4 regions of the Mesorhizobium sp. B2-4-18 genome follow, and region 1 is predicted to be linked to each of the others. Evidence: predicted binding sites of a transcription regulator. Region 1 holds the regulator's gene; each other region holds the start of a gene.

Region 1 (7,805 bases):
CGATTGCAATGGCTGCGGCGTCCACCCTCACTCTTTCCGCAGCAATGGCAGCTGACCTTTCCGGCGCCGGCTCGACCTTCATCTATCCGGTGTTCGCCAAATGGGCCGACACCTACAAGAAGGACACCGGCATCGGCCTCAACTATCAGTCGATCGGCTCGGGCGGCGGCATCAAGCAGGTCATCGCCAAGACCGTGACCTTCGGCGCCACCGACAAGCCGATGTCCGACGCCGATCTGGAAAAGAACGGCCTCGTGCAGTTCCCGATGGTGATGGGCGGCATCGTGCCGATCGTCAACCTCACGGGCATCAAGCCGGGCGAACTCGTCCTCGACGGCAAGACGCTGGCCCAGATCTATCTCGGCGCGATCACCACCTGGGACGATGCCGCGATCAAGGCCCTGAACCCGGACCTTAAGCTGCCGTCGACCGCTATCGCCGTCGTTCATCGTTCGGACGGCTCGGGCACGACCTTCAACTTCACCGACTACCTCGTGAAGCTCTCGCCCGACTGGAAGGACAAGGTCGGCTCGGATACGGCCGTCGAATGGCCGACCGGCGTCGGCGCCAAGGGCAGCGAAGGCGTTGCCAACACCGTCAAGCAGACCGACGGCGGCATCGGCTATGTCGAATATGCCTATGCCAAGCAGAACAATCTCTCCTACTCCAAGATGCTGAACGCCGCCGGCAAGGTCGTCGAGCCGTCGCTCGAATCCTTCGGCGCGGCTGCTTCGAACGCCGACTTCAAGGGCGCCAAGAACTTCAACGTCATCATCACCAACGAGCCGGGCGACGCCACCTGGCCGATCGCTGCCTCGACCTGGGTGCTGATCCACAAGACCCCGGACGATGCCGCAGCCACCGGCGAAGCGCTCAAGTTCTTTGCCTGGGCCTACAAGGACGGCAAGGAAACCGCCAAGGCGCTCGACTATGTGTCGATCCCCGATAGCGTCGTCGACCTGATCAAGGCTTCGTGGAAGGCCGACATCAAGGCCGACGGCAAGCCCGTCTACGCCGGCGAGTAATATCTTTCTGGAGGAGCGCCGCCCCGCGGCGCTCCTTTTCAATCAACACAAAGAGCCGAGCTTGACATGAGCGCTGCCCACGAAGCCTTGCCAGCCATTCGAGGTTCACGCGACGCCACCGTCAGACGGTTCGCGTTGACCGATTCGATCTTCCATGGGCTGACCCGCGCCGCCGCCATTCTCGTGCTGGTGCTGCTCGGGGGCGTCGCCATCTCGCTGTTCGCCGGTTCCTGGCAGGCACTGTCGACCTTCGGCTTCTCCTTTCTGACCACCGAGAGCTGGAATCCCGTCACCGAGAAATTCGGCGCCCTGGCGCCGATCTATGGCACCATCATCACTTCGGCCATCGCCATCCTGATCGCTGTGCCGCTCGGCATCGGCATCGCCATTTTTCTTACCGAGCTTTGCCCGCGTCCGCTTCGGCGCCCGATCGGCATGGCGGTGGAACTGCTGGCCGGCATTCCTTCGATCATCTACGGCATCTGGGGCCTGTTCGTGCTGGCACCGTTCCTGCAGACGACAGTGCAACCTTTCATCATCAACGTGTTCCACGGCATTCCCGGCCTTAACAGCCTGTTTGCCGGGCCTCCTTATGGCATCGGCCTGCTGACCTCGGCGATGATCCTGGCCATCATGATCCTGCCTTTCATCACCTCGATCACCAAGGATGTGTTCGATACGGTGCCGCCGGTGCTGAAGGAGTCCGCCTACGGCATTGGCTGCACGACCTGGGAGGTAACACGCCGGGTCGTCGTCCCCTACACCCGCATCGGCATCATGGGCGGCGTCATGCTTGCGCTCGGCCGTGCACTCGGTGAAACCATGGCGGTCACCTTCGTCATCGGCAACGCCCACCGGATCAGCGCCTCGCTGTTCGCGCCGGCAACGACGATCTCGGCAACCATCGCCAACGAATTCACTGAAGCCGTCGGCGATCTCTACACCTCCTCGTTGGTGGCGCTCGGTCTGATCCTGTTCGTCATCACCTTCCTCATCCTTGCCATCGCCCGCTACATGCTGATGCGCATCGATGCCCGTACCGGAGTCTGACCGATGTCGACAGCCGCATCGCTTCACCAGAGCCGCAAGCGCAAGAACGGCGTGATGATGACGCTCTGCGTCATCGCCGCCGGCATCGGCCTTGCCTGGCTGGCGCTGATCCTCGGCGCGCTGCTCTATAAGGGCCTGTCGGGCGTTTCGCTCTCAGTGTTCACGGAAATGACCCCGCCGCCCGGTGATGCCGGTGGCCTGCTCAACGCCATCTACGGCAGCATCGTGATGACCATTATCGGCATCGTCGTCGGCACGCCGATCGGCGTGCTGGCCGGCACCTACATGGCCGAATATGGCCGCTTTTCGAAGCTCACCACCGTGGTGCGCTTTATCAACGACATCCTGCTGTCGGCGCCCTCAATCATCATCGGCCTGTTCGTCTACGAATTGATGGTACGGCCGATGGGGCATTTCTCGGCCATCGCCGGTGCCGTGGCACTGGCCATCCTGGTCATTCCCGTCGTGGTGCGTACCACCGAGGACATGCTCAACCTTGTGCCGAACGCTTTGCGCGAGGCCGGCACGGCGATTGGCGCGCCGCGCTGGGTGGTGATCCGTTCGGTGGCCTACCGCGCGGCGATGTCCGGCATCGTCACCGGCATATTGTTGGCCATTGCCCGCATTTCCGGCGAGACGGCGCCGCTACTCTTCACAGCGCTCAACAACCAGTTCTGGTCGAGCAATCTCAATGCGCCGATGGCCAGCCTGCCGGTGACCATCTTCCAGTTCGCTCTCAGCCCTTACGAGGAGTGGCAGCAACTGGCGTGGACCGGCGCACTCATAATCACATTGACGGTTCTCGCGCTCAGCATCTTTGCGCGCAGCCTGACCGGACGCAGAGAGGACAAATGAGCCAGATGTTGTCTCCAGACATGACGATTGCGACAGAGGCAGCCGCCAAGGCGAAGATCGAGGTCAAGAACCTCAATTTCTACTACGGCCAGTCGAAGGCGCTGAAGGACATCACCTTGTCGCTGCCCGAGCGCAGCGTGACGGCCTTCATCGGACCGTCGGGTTGCGGAAAGTCGACGCTGCTGCGCGTCTTCAACCGCATCTACGAGCTCTACCCCAAGCAGACCGCCGAGGGTCAGGTGCTGCTCGACGGCCAGAACGTTCTCGACCGCTCGCAGGACCTCAACCTGTTGCGCACCAAGATCGGCATGGTGTTCCAGAAGCCGACGCCGTTCCCGATGTCGATCTATGAGAATATCGCCTTCGGCGTCAGGCTCTATGAGAAGATCGGCAAGGCCGAGATGGACGGCCGTGTCGAGCAGGCGTTGAAACGCGCCGCGCTGTGGAACGAGGTCAAGGACAAGCTCAATGCCAGCGGCCTCAGCCTGTCGGGCGGCCAGCAGCAGCGGCTTTGCATCGCCCGCACCGTGGCGGTCAAGCCGGAGGTCATCCTGCTCGACGAACCGGCCTCGGCGCTCGACCCATTGTCGACCGCCAAGATCGAGGAATTGATCGACGAGTTGCAGGCCGACTACACGATCGTCATCGTCACCCACAACATGCAGCAGGCCGCGCGCGTCTCGAAGCAGACGGCTTTCATGTATCTGGGCGAGCTGGTCGAATTCGACAAGACCGAGAAGATCTTCACGTCGCCTCGCGAGAAGCGCACGCAGGACTACATCACCGGCCGCTTCGGCTGATCTCACGCATACGAGGACCAGGATCATGGCCGAACACACAGTCGCAGCCTTCGACGAGGATCTCGGACAGATCAGCAAGCTGATCAGCGACATGGGCGATCTCGCCGGCACGATGGTCGGCGGCGCCACCAAGGCGCTGCTGAATTCCGACAACGCGCTGGCACAGCGCGTCGTCTCCGACGACGCCATCATGGACGCGCGCCAGCGCGAACTCGATGATCGCGCCATCACCCTGATCGCCAAGCGCCAGCCGATGGCCGACGATCTGCGTCATGTCGTCGGCTCGATCCGCATGGCGGGCGATCTCGAACGCATCGGCGACCTTGCCAAGAACATCGCCAAGCGCGTCGGCTCGGTCGGCCTCACCGCCACGCCGCGCGACTTGTCGCATTCCATCGACTCCATGGCGCAGCTGGTGCTGATCCAGGTGCAGGGCGTCGTCGAGGAATATGCGGCCGGCGATGCCGCCGCCCTCGCCAAGCTCAGGAATGACGACGAACGCATCGACGTCAAATACACTTCGGTCTTCCGCGAACTCCTGACTTACATGATGGAGGATCCCCGCAACATCACGGCTTGCACGCATCTTTTGTTCTGCGCCAAGAATCTCGAACGCATCGGCGACCATGTGACCAACATCGCCGAGAATGCGTATTATGTGCTGACCGGCACGCAACTGCCCGCCAACCGTCCGAAGCAGGACGAGACGGCGATGTCGGTGCCGGCGGCTTGACGGCAGGGATGATCGATCGATGATCGCGCCACGCATCATGGTGGTGGAGGACGAGGAGCCGCTGGGCGTGCTCCTCCGCTACAACCTGGAGTCCGAGGGTTACCAGGTCGAGGTGGTGACACGCGGCGACGAAGCCGAGATACGCCTCCAGGAAAACGTGCCCGACCTGCTGGTGCTCGACTGGATGGTGCCGGCGGTTTCCGGCATCGAACTCTGTCGGCGCCTGCGCATGCGGCCCGAGACGGAGCGATTGCCGATCATCATGCTGACGGCGCGCGGCGAGGAGAGCGATCGCGTGCGCGGCCTCTCGACCGGCGCCGACGACTATCTGGTCAAGCCGTTCTCGACGCCGGAATTCATGGCCCGGGTCAAGGCGCTGCTGCGCCGCGCCAAACCGGAAGTGCTGTCCAGCGTGCTCAAGGTCGGCGACATCGTGCTCGACCGCGAATCGCACCGGGTCTATCGCAAGAAGAGCGAGATCCGGCTCGGACCGACCGAGTTCCGGCTACTCGAATTCATGATGCGCCATCCTGGCCGCGTGTTCTCGCGCAGCCAGTTGCTCGATAATGTCTGGGGCGAGACGATCTACATCGACGAGCGCACCGTGGATGTGCATGTCGGCCGCCTGCGCAAGGCGGTCAACAATGGCCGCATGCCCGATGTGATACGCACCATCCGTGGCGCAGGCTACGCAATTCGCGAGGATTGAGATCAGGCCACGTTCTTGCCGGATCTCACCTGCACGCCCGGCGCGAAAATCTCCTGGTCGACGAAGGTGAGCGCGCGCATGGCGCAGCCCTCGCGGATCAGCGGCAATTCGTTCGGCTCTGTATCGAAGGAAATCGACGTCGAATGCTGGCCGCCGGCGGTCTGGGCGATGGCCTCGCGCAAGGCCGGCTCGATCAGATCGAAGGCGGCGGCGCTGACGCCGACCATCGCAACCGGCGCCGGATCGATCAGCGCGAACAGGCTGCCAAGGCCATAGCCCAGCGCCTCGCCGGCCTTGCGATAGGCCTCGCGCTCCGGTCCGTCTCTTTCGCGCGCCGTAGCCGCCAATGCGCGCATGTCGGCGTCGCTGACGTCGACCGGTTTGGCGTCCTCACCCATCTTTCCTGCATTACGCCAGATGGCATAGTTGCCGGCATAGGCCTCGACGCAGCCGCGCCGCCCGCAGCGGCAGAGCGCGCCGCCCGGGCGATGGATCATGTGGCCGAACTCGCCGCCGGAGGAATGGGTGCCGGTGAACAGCTCGCCCTTCAGCACCAGGCCCATGCCGATGCCGTGCGAGAGCAGGATGGCGATGAAGTCGTCGCGGTAGCGCTCGGGGTCGCGCCAGCGCAGCGCCACAGCCATCATGTTGCAGTCGTTCTCCATGGTGGCGGGGATGCCGAATTCGGCTTCGAGTATGTCGGCGAAGGCAATGTCCGTCTGTGGCGTGATCGGCGACCACAGCATGGCGCGCGCCTCGGTGTCGGTGATGCCCTGGATCGCCAGCGCGATGCGGGCGATGCTGGCGACGTCAAGGTCGGGATCCTCGAGGCAGCGCCGGACGATGGCCACGCATTCGCCGATCAGCGCCTCGCGCGACATGGTCAGCGTGTCCAGCCGGCGCTGCTCCTCCGATATCACCTGGCCGGCGTAGTCGATGACGGCGACGGAGAGGAAATTCAGCGACAGCACCACGGTCATGACCGCCGCGGCCTCGGGGTTGAGACAAAGGCCCACCTGCGGCCGGCCGCGTTTCAGTGAGCCGGCCTCGTTCGGCTTGCCTTCGCTCAGGATACCTTCGCCGATCAGGTCGGCTGATATCGCCGATATGGTCGAGTGGCTCAGGGCGGTGGTGGCGGCGATCTCAGTGCGCGAGGGCTGGCCACCCCGGCGCACGGCTCCAATCACCATTGCGCGGTTGCGCCGGCGCAGATCGTCGTGGCGGATTCCGACCGACATGATTTCCTCCCCGTCGCCGCGGTTCTTGACGCCCCCTCGAACACCTCCGGCAACGGGTCGAATACTGGCAGAAGCGGCTAGGGCTGTCATTTATTTATTGCGGGGCTCGAAAAAAGGCTTCCGGCACCTCAAAATCCGTCAGAATCGATGTTGACAGTGTTCCGGCGATGGACGAGTGTTTTTTCGAGGCTCGAAAAAATAGGGCCTTTGTGCCGGCCTTAGGGCCAGTTTGGTCGCGCCACACGCGGGCGCAGGGAGGATATAATGAAGAGATTCACAGTCGCCATTCTGGCGGGTGTCGCCATGTCGCTGACGCTGGCGTCGGTCGCGCAGGCGAAGGGCAAGGTCATCGGCGTGTCGTGGTCCAACTTCCAGGAGGAGCGCTGGAAGACCGACGAGGCGGCCATGAAGAAGGCGATCGAGGCCGCGGGCGACAAGTACATTTCCGCCGATGCGCAGTCCAACCCCGGCAAGCAACTGACCGATGTCGAGAGCCTGATTTCGCAGGGTGCCAATTCGCTGATCATCCTGGCGCAGGACGCGTCGGCCATCGGCCCGGCGGTACAGAAGGCGCTCGACGAGGGCATCCCGGTCGTCGGCTATGACCGCCTGGTCGAGAACAAGGACGTCTTCTACCTGACCTTCGACAACAAGGAAGTCGGCCGCATGCAGGCCCGCGAAGTGTTCAAGGTGAAGCCTGAGGGCAATTACGTCTTCATCAAGGGCTCGGGCGCCGATCCGAATGCCGACTTCCTGTTCTCGGGCTCGATGGAAGTGCTGAAAGCGGCCATAGACAGCGGCAAGATCAAGAATGTCGGCGAAGCCTATACGGACGGCTGGCTGCCCGCCAACGCCCAGAAGAACATGGAACAGTTCCTCACCGCCAACGACAACAAGGTCGACGCCGTGGTCGCCGCCAATGACGGCACCGCCGGCGGCGTCGTCGCGGCGCTGACGGCGCAGGGGCTCGCCGGCACCGTGCCGGTCTCCGGCCAGGACGGCGACCACGCCGCGCTCAACCGCATCGCGCTCGGCACCCAGACCGTATCCGTGTGGAAGGACGCGCGCGAACTCGGCAAGAACGCCGCCGAGATCGCCTCGCAACTCGCCGACGGTAAGAAGATGACCGACATCGCCGGCGTGAAGGACTTCACGACGCCTGGCGGCAACACCGTAAAGTCGCTGTTCCTGACCCCGGTGGCCATCACCAAGGACAATCTCAACCTCGTCATCGACGCCGGCTGGATCAAGAAGGACGAAGTCTGCACGGGCGTTGCCGCGGGCAGCGTCGCGGCCTGCAACTGAGCTTGATCGCCTGAACAGTCGGAAGCGCCGCGGCGTGGAACGGTCAGTGTTCTGAACACTGGCCGTTCCAATTTCCTTGTTTTCGCAATT
Region 2 (7,805 bases), on a different contig from region 1:
GCGCGGATCGACACGGCATTGGTGGTGTCGTCGGCGCCCTGGTCGATGACCTTCAGCACATCGTCGGGGCCGATGATCGACGCGGTGACCTGCACGCCGCCAGTGCCCCAGCCATAGGGCATCGGCATTTCGCGCGAGGCGAACGGCACCTGATAGCCGGGAATGGCGATGCCCTTGAGGATCGCGCGGCGGATCATCCTTTTGGTCTGCTCGTCGAGATAAGCGAAGTTGTAGGTGGCGATGTCTGTCGGTTGCGCAGTCATTCCGCTGCCTCCTTTTTTTCTTCCGCCTTCGCTGGATTTTCGCGGGCCTCATATTCGGCGCGCATGCGGCGCACGAGGTCGAGTTCGGCCTGGAAGTCGACATAGTGCGGCAGCTTCAGATGCTCGACGAAGCCGGTCGCCTGGACATTGTCGGAATGCGAGATGACGAATTCCTCGTCCTGGGCGGCCGCGACGATGTCCTCGCCGAGCTCCGAGGCGCGCAGGGCCCGGTCGCAGAGCGCCATGGCCATCGCCTTGCGTTCGCTCTGGCCGAAGACGAGGCCGTAGCCGCGGGTGAATTGCGGCGGCGCCTTGGCCGAGCCCTTGAACTGGTTAACCATCTGGCATTCGGTGACGCGCACCATGCCGAGCGGCACGGCGAAAGGCAGTTCGGGAACGTCGAGCTCCAGCTCGACCTCGCCGATGCGGATTTCGCCGACAAAGGGATGGTTGCGGGCATAGCCGCGCTGGGTGGAATAGCCGAGCGCCAGCAGAAAACCTTCGTCGCCGCGCGACAGTGCCTGCAGGCGGATGTCGCGCGCCATCGGGAATTCCAGCGGCTCGCGGGTGATGTCGCCGGGAACATGATCCCCAGGCATGTCGCCATCGGGCTCGATCAGGCCTTCGCGGGCAAGGATAGCCGAGACACGCGGCATCGCCTGGGCTTCCGTCTCGCGCCGCAAGGGCTCGGCGACATCGACACCGGCGGCGAGCTCGGGGTCGAGCAGGCGGTGGGTGTAGTCGAAGGTCGGGCCGAGCAACTGGCCACCGGGCAGATCCTTGTAGGTCGCCGACACACGCCGCTCGACCAGCATGGTGCTGGTGTCGATCGGTCTGGAATAGCCGAAGCGCGGCAGCGTGGTGCGGTAGGCGCGCAACAGGAAGATCGCCTCGATCATGTCGCCGCGCGCCTGAACGACGGCTAGCGCGGCCAGTTCCCTGTCATAGAGCGAGCCTTCGCTCATCACCCGGTCGACGCCGAGCGCCAGCTGTTCCACGATCTGGTCGAGGCGAAGTGCGGGCACCGAGCGGTCGCCGCGCCGGCGGTCGGCAAGCAGGCTGTGGGCGTTGGCAATGGCGGCTTCGCCACCTTTTACCGCGACATACATCTTACGCCTCCATCGTCTTGATACGCGTCGTGCGCGGCAGGCAGGCTATGCGGTCCGATGTGGCGAGGATGATGTCGACGCCGCGCGGAAAGCGCCTGATATTCTGCTTCCACTGCTCGACGAAATGGCGCGGCAACTGTGCCGGCGCGATCGTGGCGCTGGTTTCGATGCCTGGGCCTTCCAGCAGTAACGGAGTGCCTGAAGCGAGGTCGCCGACCTGCAGGATCAGCGTCGTCGATCGGTCGGGATAATCCTGCGTGCCCTGCGAAAAACCGTCGAGCGCCATCATCTCGGCCGGCGTGGCAACAAACGCGAAATGCGCGTCGGCCGGCGTGTTGGCCAGCGGCGCGCCTGTGTGGAAACCAAGCCAGGACCCGATCGCGGCGGAGGCATGCAGGGGAGGGTCGAGCCAGAGCGGCGTGTCGTTGTCGCATAGCGCCAGTGCTACGGCGCCCGACGTCGCCGAGAGCGGAGCCGGTGGGCGGGCCAGGGGTGGCAAGGGGTGGACACTGCCCGGCCGCGCCATGGCATCCATGACGGCCCGAAACACGGTCTGAGCGTTGAAGACCGGATCGGCGAAACCGCCCTCGATCGATTGCGCAGCGATATCCATCAATCTTCTCCGCGAACCATGGTGAAGAAATCCACCTTCGTTGCCGCCGTCTCGGCGCGGCGTTTTTCCTGGGCAGCGGCAAGCGCCGACCGCAAAGGCGCGATCAGCCTGGTCTCGACCTCGGTGCGGCGGGCAGGGTCCTGCCAGAGCGCGTCGGCTATTGCTCCCAGCTTCGCCTTCTGCTTGTCGCGGCCAAGCGCGTAACAATGGCCGACCTGCCCGGATGGCAGCCGGACAGTGGCACGCGTGACGGTCGCCTCGCCGACATTGAAGGGCGCGCCGCCGCCGCCGATGCGGCCACGAAGCGTGACAAGGCCCGTCTCGGGACCGCGCAGAAGTTCGGCTTGCGAAGGCAGGCCGGACTCGTTCCAGAGCCGGACGATGTCGTCGCCGCTCGATTGCGCCAGCGTCGCCATGGCGGCCTTGCGCTCGGCCTGGTCGCGGGCTTCCTGTCCTCGCATCGCCAACTTCCTCTCAGCTAAATTTGTCTATTGATATAGACAACTATACAAATTATACATATTACCTAACGCGAGTCCATGACGGGTGCGTGACAGGCCGGGGGGCAAAACATGATCGGGCATGACGTGGCCGACAGCATCGAGCGACGCAGCGGCGTCTCACTGTGGCGCCAGATCGCCGACAGGATCCTGCAATCGATCGCCGCCGGCGATTTCGCCGAAAATACCGCGCTGCCGCCCGAAGTCGCGCTGGCCGAGCGCTACGGCGTTAACCGTCACACCGTACGCAGCGCCATATCGGCCCTCGTGCAGGAGGGCGTGCTGCGGGCCGAACAGGGGCGCGGCACCTTCGTCCTGTCACGCAAGCGGCTGTCGTATCCGATTGGCGCGCGGACACGCTTTTCGACTGGCCTGCAGGGGCAGACGTCGGAACGGCACATCGTGCTGCTCGCTTCGTCGGTCGAGCCCGCCAGCCAGCGCGTGGCGGAAGGCCTTGGCCTTGCCCGGGGTGCCGAGGTGATCCGGTTGGAGACACGCGGCGAGGCTGACGGACGGCCAGTGTCGCGCGCCGCTGGATGGTTCGATGCCCGGCGCTTTGCCGGCATCGACAAGGCGATGGCGCAAACCGGTTCTATCACCGCCTCGCTCGCACGTTTCGGTATCGACGATTATCTCAGGCAATCGACCGTGCTGTCGGCGCGCCATGCCGACGCCGCCGATCTCGCCGATCTCGACCTGCAGCCGGGCGCCATCGTGCTGGTCACGGTGGCGGTCAACGTCACGCCCGACGGCCAGCCGATCCAGTTTTCGGAGTCGCGTTTCCCGGCCGAGCGGGTGGAGCTGAAGCTGTCGGCGCTGTAAGGCTATCCGATCTCGATGACAGCCTTGATCAGGCCCGACTTTTCATGCGCCCAGCGGGCGAGATCCCCTGGCGTATCGGCCAGCGTGGTGCGGTGGGTGACAAGCTTGGCCAACGGCACGGCACCATTGCGGATCGAGGCCGCGACATGGTCGAAGTCAGCGCGCAACGCATTGCGGCTGCCGATCAATGTCATTTCTCGCTTGTGGAACTCGGGATCGGAAAAAACAATATCGTCCTTGACGACGCTGACCAGCACCAGCGCTCCGCCATGCGCGACGTGGGCAAAGGCCGATTGAACCGATCGCGTGTTGCCGGTGGCGTCGAAGACCACGTCGAAGCCTTCGCCATCGGTCGCATCACGCACCAGATCGGACACGGGTCCTTGCGAGCCGTCGAGAATCGAAAAGCCGAGTTCACTCGCCGCGAAGACCAGTCTTTCGGTGCTCATATCGAGAAGTGTCACATCCAACCCGGCAATGCGGGCGAAGATGGCGGTGCCGAGCCCGATCGGGCCGGCGCCGATGACCAGGGTGCGGGCGCCAGGCTCGGCCCGGGCGCGCCGGACGGCATGCGCCCCGATGGCCAGGAATTCGACGGCGGCGGCGTCGGCGAGCGACAGGCCGTTGGTGGGATAGAGATTCTTAGCCGGCACCAGGACCTGTTCGCACATCGCGCCGTCGCGGTGCACGCCGAGCACTTCGATCCTGACACAGCAATTGGGCTTGCCGTGCCGGCAGGCGATGCATTTGCCGCAGGAAAGGTAGGGGTTGATGATCACCGGTTCGCCAAGGGCGAGGTCGACGCCTTCGCCCCGCTCGATCACGGTGCCGGAGACCTCATGGCCCATGATGCGGGGATAGACGAGGAACGGGTGCTTGCCCTCGAAGATATGGTAGTCGGTGCCACAGATGCCAACATGGCTGACCGCCACCAGAGCCCAGCCGGGAGGTGGGGCGCCGGGAGCCGGGTGGTCTTCGACAGCAAGGTCGCCGGGCGAGCGGCAGACGACGGCTTTCATGCTTTGATCCAGTCTGTTCAAGAAATCGCCGGCCCGCGCCAAGCCGGCGATCGATTGGAATGCGTCATTTGCCGCGGCGGCGCAGTCCGTCGAAGTAGACGATGATGATGATCAGCGCGCCGGTGATGATGCGCTGCCAGAACGAGTTGACGTTGAGCAGGTTGGCGCCGTTGTTGATGGTGGCCAGGATGAAGGCGCCAAGCAGCGGCCCGTGCACCGAGCCGACCGCGCCGAACAGCGAGGTGCCGCCGATGACCGAAGAGGCGATCGCCTGCAGTTCCCAGCCCTCGGCCTGGGTCGGGTTGCCGATGCCGATGCGGGCGGCGAGCAGCACGCCGACGAAGGCCGCGCACAGGCCGGACAGCGTATAAGCCATGTAGATGGTGCGCTGGACATTGACGCCGGACAGGCGCGAGGCCTCGGCGTTGGAGCCGACCGAAAAGAGGTAGCGGCCCCAACGGCTGTGATGCAGGAAGACATAGGCGGGCACACCCACCAGGATCACCATCCAGAACAAATTGGGGATGCCGATAAAGGAATTGCGCGAGAAGGCGGTAAAGCTGTCGCTGTTGATGTTGATCGAGTTGCCGTTGGTCATCAAAAGGCCGATGCCGCGCAGCGAGGTCAGCGTCGCCAGCGTGATGATGAACGGCGGCAAGCCCATCTTGACGATGCCGAAGCCATGGAAAAGGCCGATGGCGACACCGACGAGCAAGGTGATCAGGATGGCGACCGCGATCGGAACGCCGGCATTGATCAGCATGGCGACGACGACGGTGGCGAAGCCGACCACCGCGCCGACCGACAGATCGATGCCGCCGGTGATGATGACGAAGGTCTGGCCGACCGCCATGATGGCGATCATCGAGCCCTGCCGCAGAAGATTGGCGATGTTGTTACCCGAGGCGAAGCTTGGCGTCGCCAGGGACAGGACGATCCAGAGCAGCACCAGCAGCGCCAGCAGCGTCAGCCCGAACAGGACGTTGTAGTTGCGCTTCGGTTTTTCGGCGGGGATCGCCTCGATGCTCATGTCTGTCCTCCCAGTTTTTCTTGTTTCTCGGCGAGCGCCTGCGTGAGAATGTCCTCGTGACTGGCGGTGTGGAACCCGTGCGTGGCCACCAGCTTGCCGCGCCGGAACACGTGCAGCGTGTCGGCCAGTTCGTAGATCTCCGGCAAATAGGACGAGATCAGGATGATGCCGGCGCCCTTCGACAACAGCTCGCCGAAGAGGCGATAGATCTCCGCCTTGGTGCCGACATCGACGCCGACCGTCGGCTCGTCGAAGATGAACAGCTTGGCGCCGTGCGCCAGCCATTTGCCGATGACGATCTTCTGCTGGTTGCCACCCGAAAGGCTCGACGCCAGCGCCCCGCGCGTCGGCGTCTTGATCCTCAGGCCGGCGATCTGACGGTCGGCCTCGGCCTTCTCTTTCGCGTTCGAGATCAACAGATTGCTGGAGATGCGCTTGTAGATCGGCAAATTGAGGTTGAGGCCGACCGGCAGATTGAGGCAAAGGCCCTGGTCGCGGCGGCTTTCCGGCGCCAGTGCCATGCCGAGCTTGATGGCGTCGTGCTCGGAGTTGATCTGGACGTCCTTGCCTTCCCACAGGATCTGGCCGGCCGACTTCTTATGACGTCCATAGAGCGAGGTGACGAACTCGCTGCGGCCGGCGCCGATCAGTCCGTAGAGGCCGACGATCTCACCGGCACGCACCATCATCGAGATGTTCTCGAAGCCTTTGCCCGACAGGTTCCTTGTTTCGACGATCGGAGCGCCCGGCGTGAAATGCTCCTTGTGATAGACCTGTTCGATAGAGCGGTTGATCATCATCTTGACCAGCTCGGCATCATTGGTCTCGGCGATATTGCGTGTGCCGACCAGCGTGCCGTCGCGCAGCACGGAAACCCGGTCGGCGAGTTCGAAGACCTCCTCCATGCGATGGCTGATGTAGATGATCGTCACGCCTTCACCCTTCAGGCGCCGGATCAGCGTGAAAAGCTGGTCGGCCTCCTTGCGGGTGAGGTAGGCCGTGGGTTCGTCGAAGATCAGGAATTTGGTGCCGCGCACCGTGGCGCGGGCAGCGGCGATCAGCTGTTGCTGGCCGATGGTGAGATCACCCAGCACGACATGCGCCGGCAGGTCGAAGCCGAGATCGTCGATGATCGTCTGCGCTTCCCTGACCATGGCGCGCTGCTGCAGGATGCCGAAACGGGAATTTTCCTCGCCAAGGAACATGTTGGCGGCGACCGTCAGGTGACGGCACAGCACGACTTCCTGGTGCACGGCATTGATGCCGAGCGCCATCGCTTCATGCGGCGTCGCCAGGGCTGCCGGCTGGCCTTCCCAGAGGACCTCGCCAGAGGTGCGCGGCATGACGCCGGTCAGGAGTTTGATGAGGGTCGATTTGCCGGCGCCGTTCTCGCCGACGATGGCGTGGATTTCGCCTGACTTGAAGGCGAGATTGACCGGCTTCAGCGCATGGGTGCCGGGGTAGCGTTTTTCCAGCCCGCGCAGTTCGAGGATGGTCCTGCCGGGTTCCAGCACGGGGGCCGGATGCAGTTCCTGCGCGGTCGGCGTCATGACAATCCTCCCAGATTGGCCTCGCGGTTGGCATTCGGCGAGGCTGCGGTCGTCTTTCAGGCGAAGGCCAAACGGGCTGATCGCCAAGCCGCTTTGGCGGCGGATGCTTCCGGGGCCTCTGGCCCCGGAAGCGGTTTTGAACGCCGGCTGCTTAGAGCTTGGGATTGAGCAGCGCGTCGATCTTGGGGTCCTTCATATTGGCCTTGGTCACCAGATTGGCGCCGGTGTCGACATTGGCCTCGACCTTTTCGCCCTTCGAGGCGGCGAGCGCGGTCTTGATGCCGTCATAGCCCATCCGGTAGGGATCCTGGACGACGAGGGCGGAAATGACGCCGTCGTTGAGGAACTTGATCAGCTTCTCGTCGCTGTCGAAGCCGACCAGCGCCAGCTTGCCGCCAAGGTTGTTCTCGGCGACGGCCTGGCCGACGCCCTGCGCCATGATCAGGTTGGAGGCGAAGATGCCCTTGAGGTTCGGATTGGCGGTGATCAGGTCGGTGGCGATATTGAGTCCGGTGGTGGCCTGGCCGTCGGCGTATTTGTCGGCGACCAGCTTCAGGCCGGGATATTTTGCCTTGAGCTGCTCGGTGAAGCCCTGCTTGCGCTGTTCGAGCGAGCCGGCGCCGGGAGCGTTGGTGATCAGGGCGACGTCGCCCTCGATCTTGCCGCCATTGGCGGCGCCGATGGCGGCGGCAAGGCCGTCCGCGGCGACGCGTCCGCCCTGCACGTTGTCGGTGGTCAGGAACGAGGTGAAGGCCTTGGAGTCGGCGCCGGAGTCGATGCCGATGACCTTGACCTTGGCGGCCGCTTCATCGATCGGCTTGCCCAGCGCCTTGAACTCGGTGGGCGCGATCACGATCGCGGCCGGGTTGCTGGCGACGGCGTTCTCGAGGATCGAGACC
Region 3 (7,805 bases), on a different contig from region 1:
CCGCGACCTCCTGCGCCTGCGCAACGCGGCATTGCCCCTGGTGGAAGTCTGTCGCCGGCTGACCAGCGCCGACCTGCCGCAGATCCATTCGGCCATGCACCCGCTGTTCCGCGACGTTACGGATCATATCCGTACCGTCCAGGAGAAGATCGACAGTCTGCGCGAGGTGCTGGCCTTTGCCTTCGAGGCCAGTCTTCTGGTCGGCCAAAGCCAGGAAACGGCGATCTCCAAGAAACTCGCTTCATGGGCGGCCATCCTGGCGGTGCCAACCGCATTCGCCGGCATCTACGGCATGAACTTTACCGACATGCCGGAGCTGAAGATGGCATATGGCTATCCGATGGTGCTGGCCACCATCGCGCTGATCTGCTGCTTCCTGTATTGGCGCTTCAGGAAGAACGGCTGGCTGTGAGGAAGTCGGTAGTCGGTAGTGAGTAGTCGGTAGTGGTTGGTGGGAGCGCTTGTTTCCTCACTACTCACTACTCACTACTCACTGCTTATCTATTCCGCCGCCGCTCCGCCGCCGGCTGGAACGCCACGCGGGCATGGTATTTACAGTAGGGACCGGTTTCAGCGGCTTCGTTGCCGCAGAAATTGAAGTCCTCCGAAAGTGGATCGCCGTTCGGCCATTTGCAGGTGCGCTCGGTCAGTTCCACGAGCTGCAGATGCCGTGAGATCGGCACTACGACGTTCTCGACCGGACGGATGTAGTGCCGCGCCACCGGTTCGGCCTCGAATTGCGTCTGAAGAGCCGTCGCGCCGATCGAAGTCGTGACGTGGCGTGCCGTGCTTGCGGCGCGCGCCACCGATTTCTGGACGGTCGATCCCTGCGTAGCCTTCTTCTGGCGCGCCGGCGTCGCTGTTGCGCGACCGCGACCCGACAGCTTCAGCCGGTGCACCTTGCCGATGACGGCATTGCGGCTGACCCCTCCAAGCTGCGCAGCAATCTGGCTTGCGCTCAGACCCTCCGACCACAGTTTTCTCAAGAGTTCTACCCGCTCGTCAGTCCAGTTCATGACCGCGCTCCTCATAAGCGTGCGGCAATCAGAATCCATTCCCGACCCAGCACCACTGCTGGGGCAGACACCACATATATCTGGTGATTAGGTCCGCCGCACGAAATCTAGTTATTTCTCGACTACAACTACTCTATGCGCTGACTCGGTGACAAGAGTCCCAAGTGCAACACGAATCGGTTTTTTCGGTTTTCCCCAACTTGCCCGGTCGCTCATGAGCCGGCGTTGCGTCGGGGAGCTTGCCGCGCGCCACTACGCGACGTTTTCGTTGACTTCATGGCCGAAAAACACGATAAGCCGCAGAAGGCCGCCGCTTTGGCGGCTTTTTTGATTTTCCGGTACCGGAGACGCATATAATGAGCGGTTCGGCGCTTTACGAGACCTTTGCTCGCGCACCCTTGGCCTTCGACCATGGGGAAGGCACTTGGCTGGTTACCGACAAGGGCGAGCGATATCTCGATTTCGCCGGCGGCATCGCGGTCAACTCGCTTGGCCACGGCCATCCGCATCTTGTCGCGGCCCTCACCGAACAGGCGGCGAAACTCTGGCACGTCTCCAATCTCTATGAGATTCCGGGGCAGAGCAGGCTTGGCGAGCGGCTGGCTGATGCCACCTTCGCCGACAAGGTATTCTTCACCAATTCCGGCGCCGAGGCGCTGGAATGCGCGATCAAGACGGCGCGGCGCTACCACTTCGTCAAGGGACATCCCGAGCGCTTCCGCATCATCACCTTCGAGGGCGCCTTCCATGGCCGCACGCTGGCGACCATCGCGGCAGGCGGCCAGTACAAATATCTCGAAGGCTTCGGACCCAAGGTCGAAGGCTTCGACCAGGTTGGCTTCGACGACATCGACGCCGCCGAGAAGGCGATCACGCCCGAGACCGCCGCGATCCTGATCGAGCCGGTGCAAGGCGAGGGCGGTATCCGCCCAGTACCGACACAGTCGCTCAAGCGGCTGCGGCAGCTCTGCGAACAGCACGGCCTGTTGTTGATATACGACGAGGTCCAGTGCGGCATTGGCCGTACCGGCAAGCTGTTCGCGCATGAGTGGTCCGCGGTGACGCCCGACATCATGGCAATCGCCAAGGGCATTGGCGGCGGCTTCCCGATGGGCGCCTGCCTTGCCACCGACGAGGCGGCCGTCGGCATGACCGCCGGCGTGCACGGCACCACATTCGGCGGCAATCCGCTGGCAATGGCGGTCGGCAACGCCGTGCTCGACGTCGTTCTGGAAGACGGCTTCCTGGAGGATGTCCAGCGCAAGGCGCTGCTGATGAAGCAGGGGCTAGCCTCGATAGCCGACGAATTCCCCGAAATCATCGAGGATATCAGGGGCACCGGGCTGATGCTCGGCCTCAAATGCGCGATGCCCAACGGCAAGGTGAACATGGCGCTGCGCGACCAGCATTTGCTGGCCGTTCCGGCCGGTGACAACGTCATTCGCCTGCTGCCACCGCTCACCGTCACCGACGCCGAGATTCACGAAGCGCTCAACCGCATCCGCGCCGGCGCCAAGGGCCTGTCGGAGGCGATCGCCTCTGCCGCCGCGAAGTAATCCGGAACCATTCCTGATGTCAGTTCGCCATTTCACCGATCTTTCCACCGTTTCCGAAGGCGATTTGCGCTTCATGCTGGATGATGCGGTGACGCGAAAGGCGCGTCTCAAGGCCGGCGAGCGGAGCAAGCCGCTCGAAGGCAAGGTGCTGGCCATGATCTTCGACAAGCCGTCGACGCGCACGCGCGTTTCTTTCGACGTCGGCATGCGCCAGCTCGGCGGCGAGACCATCATGCTGACCGGCACCGAGATGCAGCTCGGCCGCTCCGAGACAATCGCCGACACCGCCAAGGTGCTGTCGCGCTACGTCGATGCGATCATGATCCGCACCACTTCGCATGAGCGGCTGCTGGAGCTGACCGAGAATGCCACCGTTCCGGTGATCAACGGGCTGACCGACGACACCCATCCCTGCCAGCTGATGGCCGACATCATGACCTTCGAGGAGCATCGCGGTCCGGTGGCCGGCAAGACGATTGCCTGGACCGGCGACGGCAACAATGTGCTGCACTCGCTGCTCGAAGCCTCGGCACGGTTCCGCTTCAATCTCAACGTCGCCGTGCCCGAAGGCAGCGAACCGGCGCAGAAGCATGTCGACTGGTCCAAGGCGCATGGCGGCAAGCTGCATTTCACCCGCTCGCCCGAGGAAGCCGTCGACCAGGCCGACTGCATCGTCACCGATTGCTGGGTGTCGATGGGACAGGAACACCGTGCTCGCGGGCACAATGTCTTCTCGCCCTATCAGGTCAACGCGGCGCTGATGGCCAAGGCCAAGCCGGATGCATTGTTCATGCACTGCCTGCCGGCCCATCGCGGCGAGGAAGTGACCGACGAGGTCATCGACGGGCCGCATTCGGTGGTCTTCGACGAGGCCGAGAACCGGCTCCATGCCCAGAAGGCAGTGCTTGCCTGGTGCCTCGGTGCTTGAAGTGTCTTGGTGCTTGAAGTGTCTTGGGCGCCCGAAATGCCCAGGCGCCTGAAATGCCCAGGCGCTTGATCTGCGGCGGCGCGATGCCTATCTGCGCCGCATCACGCAAATCAAGCGCGTTTGGACGCATGTGCCCACCAGGGCCGCATGGCCGCGCCCTGGAGCTTTGTCATGTTGGAAAGCCATCAAGTGACTGAACATCACCCCAAACTCGGCGAGTTCGGCTACGCCGGCGACGATCACGTCGTTCCCTTCGAGGTCGGTCCGCTCGACGTGCGCGGCCGCACGGTCCAGCTTGGGCCGATGCTCGACGCCATCCTTGGCCGCCACGATTATCCCGAGCCGGTCGCCCGCCTGCTGGCGGAAGCCTGCGTGCTGACCGTTCTGCTCGGCACCTCGCTCAAATTCGAAGGCAAGTTCATCCTGCAGACCCGTACCGACGGGCCTGTAGACATGCTGGTCGCGGACTTCTCCACGCCCTCGGCACTGCGCGCCTATGCACGCTTCGATGCGGATCGGCTCGAAGCACTGGTCGCGGCAGGCGAGATGTCCCAGCAGACGCTGCTTGGCAGCGGCGTGCTGGCGCTGACCATCGACCAGGGCGCCCATACCCAGCGCTACCAAGGCATCGTCCAGCTCGACGGCGAAACGCTGGAAGACGCGGCGCGCACCTATTTCCGTCAGTCGGAACAGATCCCGACCGATATCAGGCTCTCGGTCGCCAAGCTGCTGACGCCCGGGATCGGCGGCGCGCGCGAGCAATGGCGCGCCGGCGGCATCCTGGCGCAGTTCCTGCCGCAATCGCCCGAGCGCATGCGCATTCCGGACCTGCCGGGTGGGGACGGCGATCCGCGCGAGGAAGTCCACGATCCGGCCGATAATTCCTGGCAGGAACTCCTGGCCTTGCTCGGCACCATCGAGCCGACCGAATTGATCGACCCGACCATAGGCGCCGAGCGGCTGCTGTATCGTCTGTTCCACGAGCATGGCGTGCGCGTCTTCGGCGGCGTTCCCGTGGCCGACCAGTGCTCATGCTCCCGCGACAAGATCCGTGGCATCCTCGAAGGCTTCTCCGCGCAGGAGATCAAGGACAGCACCGAGGATGGCGGCATTCATGTCGCCTGCGAATTCTGCTCGACGCAGTACGACTTCGATCCAGCCGAGTTTGCGGCTCAGTAAAGCGTTTCCTTCTCTCCGTTCCGCGGGGAGAAGGTGCCCGAAGGGCGGATGAGGGGCGGCGCGACCGTCGGCCCTCAGTTCACTGTGCGCCTTGTCCCCGGCAGATCGAGCGAGAAGGCTGGGATGGCGATGTCGAACGTCTCGCCGCGCTTGTTGCGCATCGTATAGCGTCCGACCATGATCCCGGAGGGTGTCGAGAGCGGGCAGCCGGACGTGTACTGATAGCTGTCGCCGGGATTGAGTTCCGGCTGGTCGCCGACAACGCCCGGCCCGCGCACCTCCTCGACCCGGCCGGCACCATCGGTGATGTGCCAATAGCGCGACAGAAGCTGCACGAACTCGTCAGACTGGTTGTCGATCGTTATCTGATAGCCCCAGACGTAGCGGTTCTCCTGGGGATCTGAACGATCCTCCAGATAGAACGGCCTGACCTGCACTTCGATGTTGCGCGTCACGGCGCGGTACATGAGCGGCTCCAAAACAATCCGACGACTTTCGACGCTCGCGGTGAGCAGGTCAACGTGCGCGTCTTGTCGCGCCTGGGATTGAAACGCAGGTGCCGGCAAAGAATGTCATTTAAGTGACACACGACAATGGTGGTGTGCGCGAACCGGGCGACTCGGCCCTCTGTCGAACTGTTGAAAACGGCCGCGACGCGAGCCGACTTCCGGAGTGACCAGATCTCGATGGAACTCACTCTCATATCCGCCTCGCTTTCGACCGCACTCATCCTCTCGAACGCTGCCAGCATCCTGCTTGCCGCTTCACAGCTGAAACGGCGCACCACGATCGCCCCGCCGGCGGGCAGATCGCCGGCGGTGTCGATTGTCGTCCCGTCGCGCGGCGTCGAGCCATTCACACATGAGACGCTGGAACGCGCCTTCGCGCTCGACTGGCCACGCTACGAACTGATCTTCTGCGTCGCCCATGCCGACGACCCGGTGGTCAAATTGATAAACAGGGCGATTGCCCGGTTTCCGCAAGTGCCGGCTCGGCTGTTGATCGGCGACGACCGTGTCAGTGCCAATCCAAAGCTCAACAATTGCGTCAAAGGCTGGGAAGCGGCGCGCCACGACTGGGTCATTCTTGCCGATTCCAACGTTCTGATGCCGAGGGACTATGTCGAGCACATGATGGCGGCGTGGCAGCACGGTACCGGCCTTGTCTGCTCGACGCCGATCGGCTCCAGGCCAGATGGTTTCTGGGCCGACGTCGAATGCGCCTTCCTCAACACATTGCAGGCCCGCTGGCAGTATGCCGGCGAGGCGCTCGGCCTCGGCTTCGCGCAGGGCAAGAGCATGCTGTGGAACAAGCCGATGCTCGACGCCAACGGCGGCATCCGCGCGCTGGCCGCCGAGATCGCCGAGGACGCCGCCGCAACCAAGCTGGTGAACGGCCTCGGCCTGCGTGTCAACCTCGTTGCGGCGCCCTTCGAGCAGCCCCTCGGCCAGCGCACGTTTGGCGAAATCTGGTCGCGTCAGGCCCGCTGGGCGCGCCTGCGCCGCGTCACTTTCCCGCTGTTCTTCGCGCCCGAGATCCTGACTGGTGCGGCGGTCCCGCTGGTTCTTGCGCTGATTGCCGCGGCGAGCGCCGGCGTCAGCCTCTGGGCAACCGCGATTGCCGTGCTGGCGGCATTCTATCTTCCGGAATGCGCTCTGGCCTTGGCCAAGGGTTGGCACGTTTCGACGCGCATGATCGCGGCGACGGTCGCGCGGGACGTCATGCTCCCGGCCATCTGGGCGCGCGGCTGGCTCGGCGGCGCCGTCGACTGGCGCGGCAACGCCATGACCATCCGGACCAAGACGGCGGAACTGGAGGAGACGCCGTCGAGCGCCTGATCGCTGCTGACGACGCTGCCTTGACGAAACCTATTTGGCGGCTTTCAAGGCTTGGGCGATATCTTCCAGCAGATCGTCCGTATCCTCCAGGCCGACCGACAGCCTGAGCGTACCCGGCCCGATGCCGAGTTCGGCACGGGCCTCGTCGCTGAGGTTCTTGTGGGTGGTCGTGGCCGGATGGGTGATCAGGCTCTTGGCATCGCCCAGATTGTTCGAGATCAGCACGATGTCGAGGGCGTTCTGCAGGGCGAAGGCCGCCGGCTTGCCGCCCTTGAGGTCGAGGCAGATAAGCGTCGAGCCACCCGACATCTGCTTCTTGACGATATCGGCCTGCGGGTGGTCGGCGCGGCCGGGATAGATGACGCGGGCGATCTGCGGCTGCCCGGCCAGGAAGTCGGCGATCCTGCCGGCGCTCTCGGTCTGCTGGCGCACGCGCAGCGGCAAGGTTTCCAGGCCCTTCAGCAGCGTCCAGGCGTTGAACGGCGACAGGCTGGGACCGGTGTGGCGGAAATAGTCGTGCAGGTTCTCGTCAATCCACTTCTTGTCCGACAGGATGACGCCGCCCAGGCAGCGGCCCTGGCCGTCAATGTGCTTGGTGGCCGAGTAGACGACGATGTGCGCACCAAGCTGCAACGGCTTCTGTTGCAGCGGCGTGGCAAAAACATTGTCGACGACCAGCCGCGCGCCGATCGAATTGGCAAGCGAGGCGACGGCGGCGATGTCGACGACCTCGAGCGTCGGGTTGGTCGGGCTTTCCAGGAAGAACAGCTTGGTGTTCGGCCTGACCGTCTTTTCCCAATTGGCGATCTCGGTGCCGTCGACCAAGGTCGCCTCGATGCCATAGCGCGGCGCCAGCGTCTCGACCACCCAGCGGCAGGAGCCGAATAGCGCGCGCGCGGCCACGATGTGGTCGCCGGCCTTGACGCTGCACAGAAGGGCAGCCGTCACCGCCGCCATGCCCGACGCCGTGGCGCGCGCGTCTTCGGCGCCTTCAAGCGCGCACATGCGCTTTTCGAACATGTCGACGGTCGGGTTGGCGTAGCGCGAATAGATGAAACCAGGCTCTTCGCCCTTGAAGCGGGCCTCGGCGGCCTGCGCCGTCTGATAGACATAACCCTGGGTCAGGTACATCGCCTCGGAGGTTTCGCCGAAGCCGGAACGCAGGGTTCCGCCATGCACGAGTGCCGTCTGAGGTTTCCAGTTGCGCTTCTTGGTGCTCATCGCTTTGTTCCAGACACAAAAAAACCGGCCGCGAAAGTCGCAACCGGTCCATACGGCCTTGCGGCCC
Region 4 (7,805 bases), on a different contig from region 1:
GGACGCATCTGTCGTCCCGGCACCTTCGCCCTGCGCAAAGCAACTGCTCAGCCGGACCTCGGCGCTGCCCCTCATTGTCCTGCCGGACATTTCTCCCCGTATAGTGGCGGGGAGAAAGAGCCGTATCCTCCCGCCGACCGACGACAATCGGAGAACCTTCTGATGCCGACCCCACTCGTTGTTTCCGACGTTGCCAAAAGCTTCACCATGCATCTGCGCGACGGCATCAAACTCCCTGTCGTCGCGGGTGTCTCGTTCTCGATCAAGGCGGGCGAATGCACCGTGCTCGGTGGTCCGTCCGGCGCCGGCAAGAGTTCGATCCTGAAGATGCTCTACGGCAACTACGCCGTCGACGAAGGCCAGATCATCGTCAGGCACGAGGACGGACTGATCGACCTCGCCCATGCCAGCCCGCGCACCGTGCTTGCCGTACGCCGGCAAACGATCGGCTATGTCAGCCAGTTCCTGCGCACCGTGCCGCGCGTCTCGGCTCTCGACGTCGTCGCTGAGCCACTGGTTGAACGCGGTGAGGAGCGCGAGGCAGCCCGAGCCAAGGCACGCGCGTTGCTTGCCCAGCTCAACCTGCCGGAAAAGCTCTGGCCGCTGCCGCCGGCGACCTTCTCTGGCGGCGAGCAGCAGCGCGTCAACATCGCGCGCGGTTTCATCACCGAGCATCCGATCCTTTTGCTCGACGAGCCGACCGCATCGCTCGATGCGACGAACCGCGACGTGGTGATCGAACTCATCGCCGCCAAGAAGGCGGCGGGCGTCGCCCTGCTCGGCATCTTCCACGATCACGATGTGCGCGAGGCGGTGGCCGACCGCATCATCGACGTCACCGCCTTCGCTCCGGGAAAAATCGCAGCATGACCAGGAAGCTATCGGAGACGCCGCTGGTTCACCCGACGGCGGAGGTCCACAACTCGACACTCGGCCGCTGGACCGAGATCGCCGACCGCAGCCGGGTTTCGGAAAGCGAGCTCGGCGACTATTCCTACATGATGCAGGACTGCGCGATCTGGTGCGCGACGATCGGCAAGTTTGCCAACATCGCCGCCAGCGTGCGCCTCAATGCCACCAACCACCCGACCTGGCGGCCGACGCTGCACCACTTCACCTACCGCGCCTCCGACTATTGGGACGACGCCGAGCATGAGAGCGAATTCTTCGCCGAGCGCCGCGCCAAGCGCGTCATCATCGGCCACGACACCTGGCTCGGCCACGGCTCGACCGTCCTGCCCGGCGTCACCGTCGGCGACGGCGCCGCCGTTGGCGCCGGCGCGGTCGTCTCGAAGGACGTCGCGCCCTACACGATCGTCGCCGGCGTACCGGCAAAACCGATCCGCGAGCGCTTCGACCGCCGCACCGCCGAGCGCTACCAGGCGCTTGCCTGGTGGGATTGGGATCACGCGAGGCTGCGCGCCGCGCTCGATGATTTTCGGGAGCTGACGGCCGAAGCGTTTTTGGAGAAACACGAAGAACGTGCATCGGGCAAAGAGGCATAGCCCTCACATCATCGTCATATCGCCGGCTTGTTCATATCCTTGACACAGGACTCGGACAGGACCTCCTTCAAGGAGATCGCCATGCTGGACACCGTCAGACCCTCGCTCGCCGGATTCTTTGCCGGCTCCAATCCGGCGTTGCCGACGCATCTCGGCACGCGCTACGACTCGTCAGGCAACTTCCTCCTCGAGCCGGGCAACACCGTCGTCAGCCATCTGGTCAGCGGCTCGCCTTCGGAAGCGGTGGTGTTGGCCGTCCGCGAGAAGATGCTGGCAATGCCTGATGCCGACCGCCTCGCCTTCACGCCGGTTTCCAGCCTGCACATGACCCTTTTCCAGGGCATAATCGAATATCGCCGTCGCCTGCCCTTCTGGCCGCGGGACGTGCCGCTCGACACCAGCATCGACGCCATGACCCGCCTCTATCTGGAGCGCCTGAAGGGGTTCCAGGGCTTCGGCCCTTTCAACATCAAGGTGGCCGAGGTCCTGCCGACCGGCCTCACCGTTGCCGGTGCGACCGAAGAGGATGCGCGCGTCATGCGTGAATGGCGCGATGCACTGACTGTACCGTTCGGCTACCGGCACCCCGACCATGACGCTTATGTCTTTCACATTACTTTCGCCTATCAGATCCGGCTTCTTGCGGATGATCGGGCCGCCGCGTGGCAGGCGCTTTTCGATGATTGCCTGGCGCTTTTCGCGAGCCAGGCGCCGGTGATCGAGATCAAGGCACCCGCCTTCTGCGCCTTCCGCGACATGAAGCATTTCGACGAATTGCTGGTGCTCGGCTGATCGCCAGCAGGAGCCGGCCGTCGTATCTGTGGAGCGTAACAAAACTGACATGCTGGTGACACGGCAGGTTCATGTGGTTGCGTTAGGCGAGTGCCTGACGATCAATATGGACCGGACTGGAACCAGCCCATGTCAGCAAGCTCTGCCACACTCGAAATCCGCGGCGTCAGCCGACGATTTGGCAAGAACACCGCCGTCAGCGACGTGAACATCTCGATCCCGCAGGGGCAGATGGTCGGCGTCATCGGTCGTTCGGGTGCAGGCAAATCCACTCTTCTTCGCATGATCAACCGTCTTGTCGACCCCAGCCAGGGGTCGATTTTTTTTGACGGCGCCGAGGTTTCCAGGCTGCGCGGGTCGCCGCTGCGGCGCTGGCAGCGCGACTGCGCCATGATCTTCCAGCAGTTCAACCTGGTGCCGCGCCTCGACGTGCTGACCAACGTGCTACTCGGCAAACTGAACCACCGTTCGACCCTGTCCAATCTTCTGGGCATGTTTTCGCGCGCCGAGTGCGCGGAGGCGGTCGCCGCACTCGAGCGGCTCGACATCGCCCGCACCGCACTTCAGCCCGCCGGCACCCTGTCGGGCGGTCAGCAGCAGCGCGTCGCCATCGCCCGCGCCATGATGCAGCAGCCCAGGGTGATCCTCGCCGACGAGCCGATCGCCTCGCTCGACCCGCTCAACGCCAAGGTGGTGATGGATTCGCTGCAGGACATCAATCTGCGCGAAGGCATCACCGTTGTCACCAATCTGCATACGCTCGATACCGCCCGCACCTATTGCAACCGCATCATTGGCATGGCCGCCGGCAAGGTCGTCTTCGACGGGCCGCCCGAAGAGCTCGACCGCCAAGCCGTGCGTCTTGTCTATGGAGCCGACAGCAATGGCGGCGAGATATCGGAGGTCATCACCTCCACCAGTGTTGCCTTCAAGCAGAAGATCGCCGCATCCGCCGGACCGCTCGAACCCGCATTCCCGGGATACTGAGCCCAGTAAGGGCCAATAACGAGCAGCCTGGATCGTCCGTCCGCGTCAAGGGCACTTGTCAAGATCAAGAACGCTGCCGGCGCGGGGCCGGAACTTACAGGAGAGATGTCAATGTTCAGGAAGATGGTTTTCGGTGCCGTTTCGGTGCTCGCCATGGCCACCAGCATGGCCCACGCCGCCGATATGAAGGAATTTCGCGTCGGCATTCTCGGCGGTGAAAACGAAACCGACCGGCTGCGCAACTACCAGTGCCTGGCCGATCACCTGAAGGCCGAATTCGGCTTCGAGAAGGTTTCGCTGTTCCCGGCCGCCGACTATGACGGCGTCATCCAGGGCCTGCTCGGCGGCACGCTCGACTTCGCCGAACTCGGCGCTTCCGGCTACGCCAGCGTCTATCTCAAGGATCCGAAGGCGGTTACCCCGATCCTCACCACCAAGCAGACGGACGGCTCCACCGGCTATTATTCGATCGGCCTGGCGCTGAAGACGTCGGGGATCACGGACATCAAGTCAGCCAAGGGCAAGAAGCTCGGCTATGCCGATCCGGATTCGACCTCCGGCTACCTGATCCCGCTGACCCAGATTCCGAAGACCACCGGCGCCTCGAACGAAACCTACTTCGCTTCGACCCAGTTCAATGGCGGCCACGAAAACAACGTTCTGGCCGTGCGTGACGGCAAGGTGGACGTCGCGGTCGATGATTCCTCGGGCATCGGCGACTTCAAGAACGGCTACACCTCCGGCACCTTCCACAAGGAAGTCGCCAAGGGCGCCGTCGACCCCAACGACTTCGTCGAAGTCTGGCGCTCGGGCCTGATCCCGAATGGCCCGCTGGTCGTTCGCACCGCGATCGGCGACGACATGACCGCCAAGCTGGCCGCCTTCTTCACCGACCTGCCCAAGAAGGACAAGGCTTGCTTCGAAGGCGTCGAAGGCGGCGATTTTACCGGCTACGTTCCGGTGAAGCCGGACTTCTACAGCGTCATCGTCGAAGCCCGTAAGGCAGCCATCGGCGGCTAACGGCGAAGTCGCAAAAGGGCGGTACCTCATCAAGTACCGCCCTTTTTGCATCTCCGATCATGACCCTTTCCGTGACAGCCCCCTCCGGTGCCACCCACGAGATGGCCGATGCCTGGCGACGCCAGACGTCGCTGCGCCGATTGTATACCGTGCTGGGCGTCGGCCTGCTGCTTGCCGCGATGCTTTCCAGCATGTGGTTCGCCGACGAAGCCAATGCCGGGCACTTCTTCGACCGGCTGCCGCATATTCTGGATTTCCTGAGCTGGCTGGTCCCCAGGGACTGGAACGACGTCTGGCGGGCGCTGTTCGACATTGCCTCGCCGCATGATACCGGCACCCAGGAATTCAACTTCCCGCTCGGCCGCGTCTACGTCTGGGGCGGTTTCTACATCCCCGAATATTTCGAGCTGATGCTGACCACCGTGAACGTGGCGCTGGTCTCGACCTTCATCGGCTTTGTCTTCGCGGTGCCCTTTTCCTTCATCGCGGCGCGCAACCTGACGCCTCATCCGGCACTGAGGCTAGTGGTCAAGCGCTTCATGGAATTGCTGCGTGCCTTTCCAGAGATCGTCATCGCCGGCCTGTTCGCTGCAATCGTCTCGACCGGTCCGATCGCCGCTATAATCGCCATCGGCCTGCATTCGATCGGCGCACTCGGCAAGCTGTTCTACGAGATCAACGAGAACATCGACATGCGTGCCGAGGAAGGCCTGACGGCGGTCGGCGCCAACTGGTTCGAACGGGTGCGCTTCGCCGACCTGCCTCAGGTGTTGCCCAATTTCGTCTCCTATACGCTGCTGCGGGTCGAGATCAACGTGCGGGCATCGACCATCATCGGCGCTGTCGGCGGGGGTGGCATCGGCGAGGAACTGAAGCTCTCCATCTCGCGCGGCTTCGGCGCCAAGACGCTGGCGCTGGTGCTGCTGCTGTTCACAACCATCTTCATCATCGACCAGTTTTCCGCCTGGCTTCGTCGCAAGCTGGTCGGCGAACAAGCCTTTATGATGGGGGCGTAAATCATGGCGACCATGACCGCCGAGGAGATTCTGTCGATCGAGGCGCGCCACCCGCAGGTGTTCCGGCGCCCGGCATACAAGCGCTTTGGTCCGCTGCTCCTGTTCGTCGGGACTCTCCTGTATCTGATCTATGCCTTGTGGTTCTTCAACCTGCCGCAGGTGCTGCGGGAATCGCACTGGGAGCGCCTGCCGCTCTTCCTGACGCAATGGATCAGCTACGATCTGCAGCCGGAATTTCGTCTCGACCAGCCGGAGATCACGCCCAAATACCCGCGCTTTTCCGCCCTGGGCGATAACCCGAATCCCGACTGGGTGGTCAGGAATCCAGACGGCACCTTCACTGTGCTGATCGACGGTCCAGCAAAATCCGTCACCTTCGACAAAACCCATGCGACGATTGCCGCGCATGGACAGACGGTGCCAGTGGCGCTGACCAGCGGCAAGCCGGTGGTCTCGGGTACGGTACCGGACTGGATCACCGCCCATGACGACGAGGTGGTGGCCAAAATGGGCTTCGCTGGCGAGGTGCGCGTCACTGTCGACCGCGTCAAGGTGCGCAAGCGCTTCCTCGGCTGGGCGAACTTCGTCTTCGACACGCGCTCGCCCTTCTTCGGCAAATCCGCGGGGGAAGTGATCTCGTTGATTGTATCGGGACCGGAACTGAAGCCCGGCACCTCGAATCTCGCACTGGCCGGCGACAACATCTGGAACAACGCCCAGTGGCAGCATGGCGACGTCTGGACGAAGCTCCTGCAGACCATCGTCATGGCCTTCCTCGGCACGCTGCTCGGCGGCATCGTCGCCTTCCCCCTTGCCTTCTTCGCGGCGCGCAACATCACGCCGAGCGGCGTGCTCAGCCAGGTGCTCAAGCGCTTCTTCGACTTCATGCGCTCGGTCGACATGCTGATCTGGGCGCTGTTCTTCACCCGCGCCTTCGGCCCCGGCCCGCTGGCGGGAAGTGCAGCGATTTTCTTCACCGAGATCGGCACCCTCGGCAAAGTCTATTCGGAAGGCCTGGAGAACATCGACGACAAGCCGCGCGAAGGCGTGCTCTCGACCGGCGCCAACGGCATCCTGGTGCAGCGCTACGGCGTGATGCCCGAAGTGATCCCGGTCTTCATCAGCCAGACACTCTACCAGTGGGAATCCAACACCCGCGGCGCCACCATCATCGGCGCCGTCGGCGCCGGCGGCATCGGCCTGAAACTGTGGGAAGCGATGCGCACCAATTCCAACTGGGCTAACGTGTTCTACATGGTGCTGCTAATTCTGCTCGTCGTCTTCGTTTTCGACAACATATCCAACTTCCTGCGCCGCCGGCTGAGCCGGACCATCCACGACTACAACAGGATCCAGGCCAGGCAGGGTTAGTGTTGTGACGCAGAAGCGCAAGCATCGTCTCGCCCGGCGCCGAGGGGTCGACCCCCACTTCGTCGAGCTTCGCTCGACACCTCTCCCCCGATCGACGGGGTAGAGGAAAGGCACCAGACTGTCCGATCCGCGCTTGTCCCCGAAGGCCGAGGCTCTCTTCCTGTCCCGGCGCCACCAAGCCCCTTCCTCTCCCTCCGGAAGGGGGAGAGGTGGCTCGGCGAAGCCGAGACGGAGTGGGGGAACCACCTGGCAAGCGACGCGACACAAATAGAAAATGGACCAGGCGTAGGGCGCCTAAGCCGCTTTCCTCCACTCGTCCCTGATATGCCTGTACCCGTCGCGATAAACCGCTTCCGGCGTCTCGGAAAAATCCCGCCACACCTTGGTCGCCGCCGCCAGATCCTTCAGCGAGCGACCGAAAGCCTCGATCGTCAGCCAGTCGTCATAGCCGCTCTTGCGAATGGCGGAAAAAGTTTCCTTCCACGGAATGTTGCCACGCCCCGGCACGCCGCGATCGTTCTCCGATATATGGATATGCACGACATTGCCGCGGTGCTTCGTATAGGCGCCGATCGGGTCGGCTTCCTCGATATTGGCGTGGAACGTATCGTACATCGCCTTGATGTGCGGCCGGTCGATGGCATCGATATGCTCCGACAGGTCGGCCATGGTGTTGAGGAGGTAGCATTCGAAGCGGTTCAGCGCCTCGAGCCCGACGGTGACGTTGCGCTTTCCGGCATGGTCGCCGATGGCACGCTGCGAGGCGATCGAGCGCTTCTTTTCGGCGGCGGTCGGTCCGGACCCGGAAAATCCGCCGAGCGTCGAATGCAGCGGTCCGCTCAGCGTGCGGGCGCCAAGCGCATCGGCGCAATCGATTGCCCATTTCATGTAGTCGACACCGGCCTTGCGTGTTGCCGCATCGGCCGAAATCAGGTTCATCGCCGGATCGCCCATGGCTGACACAGCGGTCCGCTCCAGCCCGATACGATCAAGCCATTCGCCCAGTTTCCTGTAGTCGTCCGGCGTGCCGGCGAAGATCGGGATTTCGACACCGTCGAAGCCGGTTGCCTTGATGTCTCGAAGCAGCGGCTCGTGCTTCTTCGATACCGCCGTC

The links. Region 1 encodes PhoB, which activates phosphate uptake and scavenging genes when phosphate is short. Its sites were predicted from a motif close to TGTCATNNANCTGTCAT; they were not measured.
Region 2: phnF (phosphonate metabolism transcriptional regulator PhnF) is a predicted target of PhoB. The motif match lies at 2,525-2,541, and genes of this name have one in related genera.
Region 3: FJ527_RS01410 (ceramide glucosyltransferase) is a predicted target of PhoB. The motif match lies at 5,250-5,266, and genes of this name have one in related genera.
Region 4: phnC (phosphonate ABC transporter ATP-binding protein) is a predicted target of PhoB. The motif match lies at 2,332-2,348, and genes of this name have one in related genera.

The regions. Positions count from the first base shown of each region.
Region 1 is NZ_VFUW01000003.1:70,974-78,778, reverse strand. Features, by position in the region: gene pstS (phosphate ABC transporter substrate-binding protein PstS) at 1-1,025, shown strand, start outside; gene pstC (phosphate ABC transporter permease subunit PstC) at 1,092-2,075, shown strand; gene pstA (phosphate ABC transporter permease PstA) at 2,079-2,930, shown strand; gene pstB (phosphate ABC transporter ATP-binding protein PstB) at 2,927-3,730, shown strand; gene phoU (phosphate signaling complex protein PhoU) at 3,756-4,463, shown strand; gene phoB (phosphate regulon transcriptional regulator PhoB) at 4,483-5,172, shown strand; gene FJ527_RS07410 (ROK family protein) at 5,175-6,410, opposite strand; gene xylF (D-xylose ABC transporter substrate-binding protein) at 6,675-7,715, shown strand.
Region 2 is NZ_VFUW01000008.1:97,131-104,935, reverse strand. Features, by position in the region: gene FJ527_RS19845 (alpha-D-ribose 1-methylphosphonate 5-phosphate C-P-lyase PhnJ) at 1-263, opposite strand, end outside; gene FJ527_RS19840 (carbon-phosphorus lyase complex subunit PhnI) at 260-1,372, opposite strand; gene phnH (phosphonate C-P lyase system protein PhnH) at 1,374-1,985, opposite strand; gene phnG (phosphonate C-P lyase system protein PhnG) at 1,985-2,446, opposite strand; gene phnF (phosphonate metabolism transcriptional regulator PhnF) at 2,558-3,307, shown strand; gene FJ527_RS19820 (zinc-binding alcohol dehydrogenase family protein) at 3,310-4,326, opposite strand; gene FJ527_RS19815 (ABC transporter permease) at 4,391-5,356, opposite strand; gene FJ527_RS19810 (sugar ABC transporter ATP-binding protein) at 5,353-6,906, opposite strand; gene FJ527_RS19805 (ABC transporter substrate-binding protein) at 7,058-7,805, opposite strand, start outside.
Region 3 is NZ_VFUW01000001.1:307,270-315,074, reverse strand. Features, by position in the region: gene FJ527_RS01440 (magnesium and cobalt transport protein CorA) at 1-412, shown strand, start outside; gene FJ527_RS01435 (GcrA family cell cycle regulator) at 498-1,016, opposite strand; gene FJ527_RS01430 (aspartate aminotransferase family protein) at 1,373-2,572, shown strand; gene argF (ornithine carbamoyltransferase) at 2,589-3,500, shown strand; gene FJ527_RS01420 (Hsp33 family molecular chaperone) at 3,648-4,679, shown strand; gene apaG (Co2+/Mg2+ efflux protein ApaG) at 4,754-5,146, opposite strand; gene FJ527_RS01410 (ceramide glucosyltransferase) at 5,366-6,517, shown strand; gene FJ527_RS01405 (O-succinylhomoserine sulfhydrylase) at 6,548-7,738, opposite strand; SAM riboswitch at 7,795-7,805, opposite strand, start outside.
Region 4 is NZ_VFUW01000008.1:106,515-114,319, forward strand. Features, by position in the region: gene phnL (phosphonate C-P lyase system protein PhnL) at 163-870, shown strand; gene FJ527_RS19860 (DapH/DapD/GlmU-related protein) at 867-1,505, shown strand; gene FJ527_RS19865 (DUF1868 domain-containing protein) at 1,587-2,297, shown strand; gene phnC (phosphonate ABC transporter ATP-binding protein) at 2,427-3,284, shown strand; gene phnD (phosphonate ABC transporter substrate-binding protein) at 3,396-4,304, shown strand; gene phnE (phosphonate ABC transporter, permease protein PhnE) at 4,364-5,320, shown strand; gene phnE (phosphonate ABC transporter, permease protein PhnE) at 5,324-6,691, shown strand; gene FJ527_RS19890 (sugar phosphate isomerase/epimerase) at 6,986-7,805, opposite strand, start outside.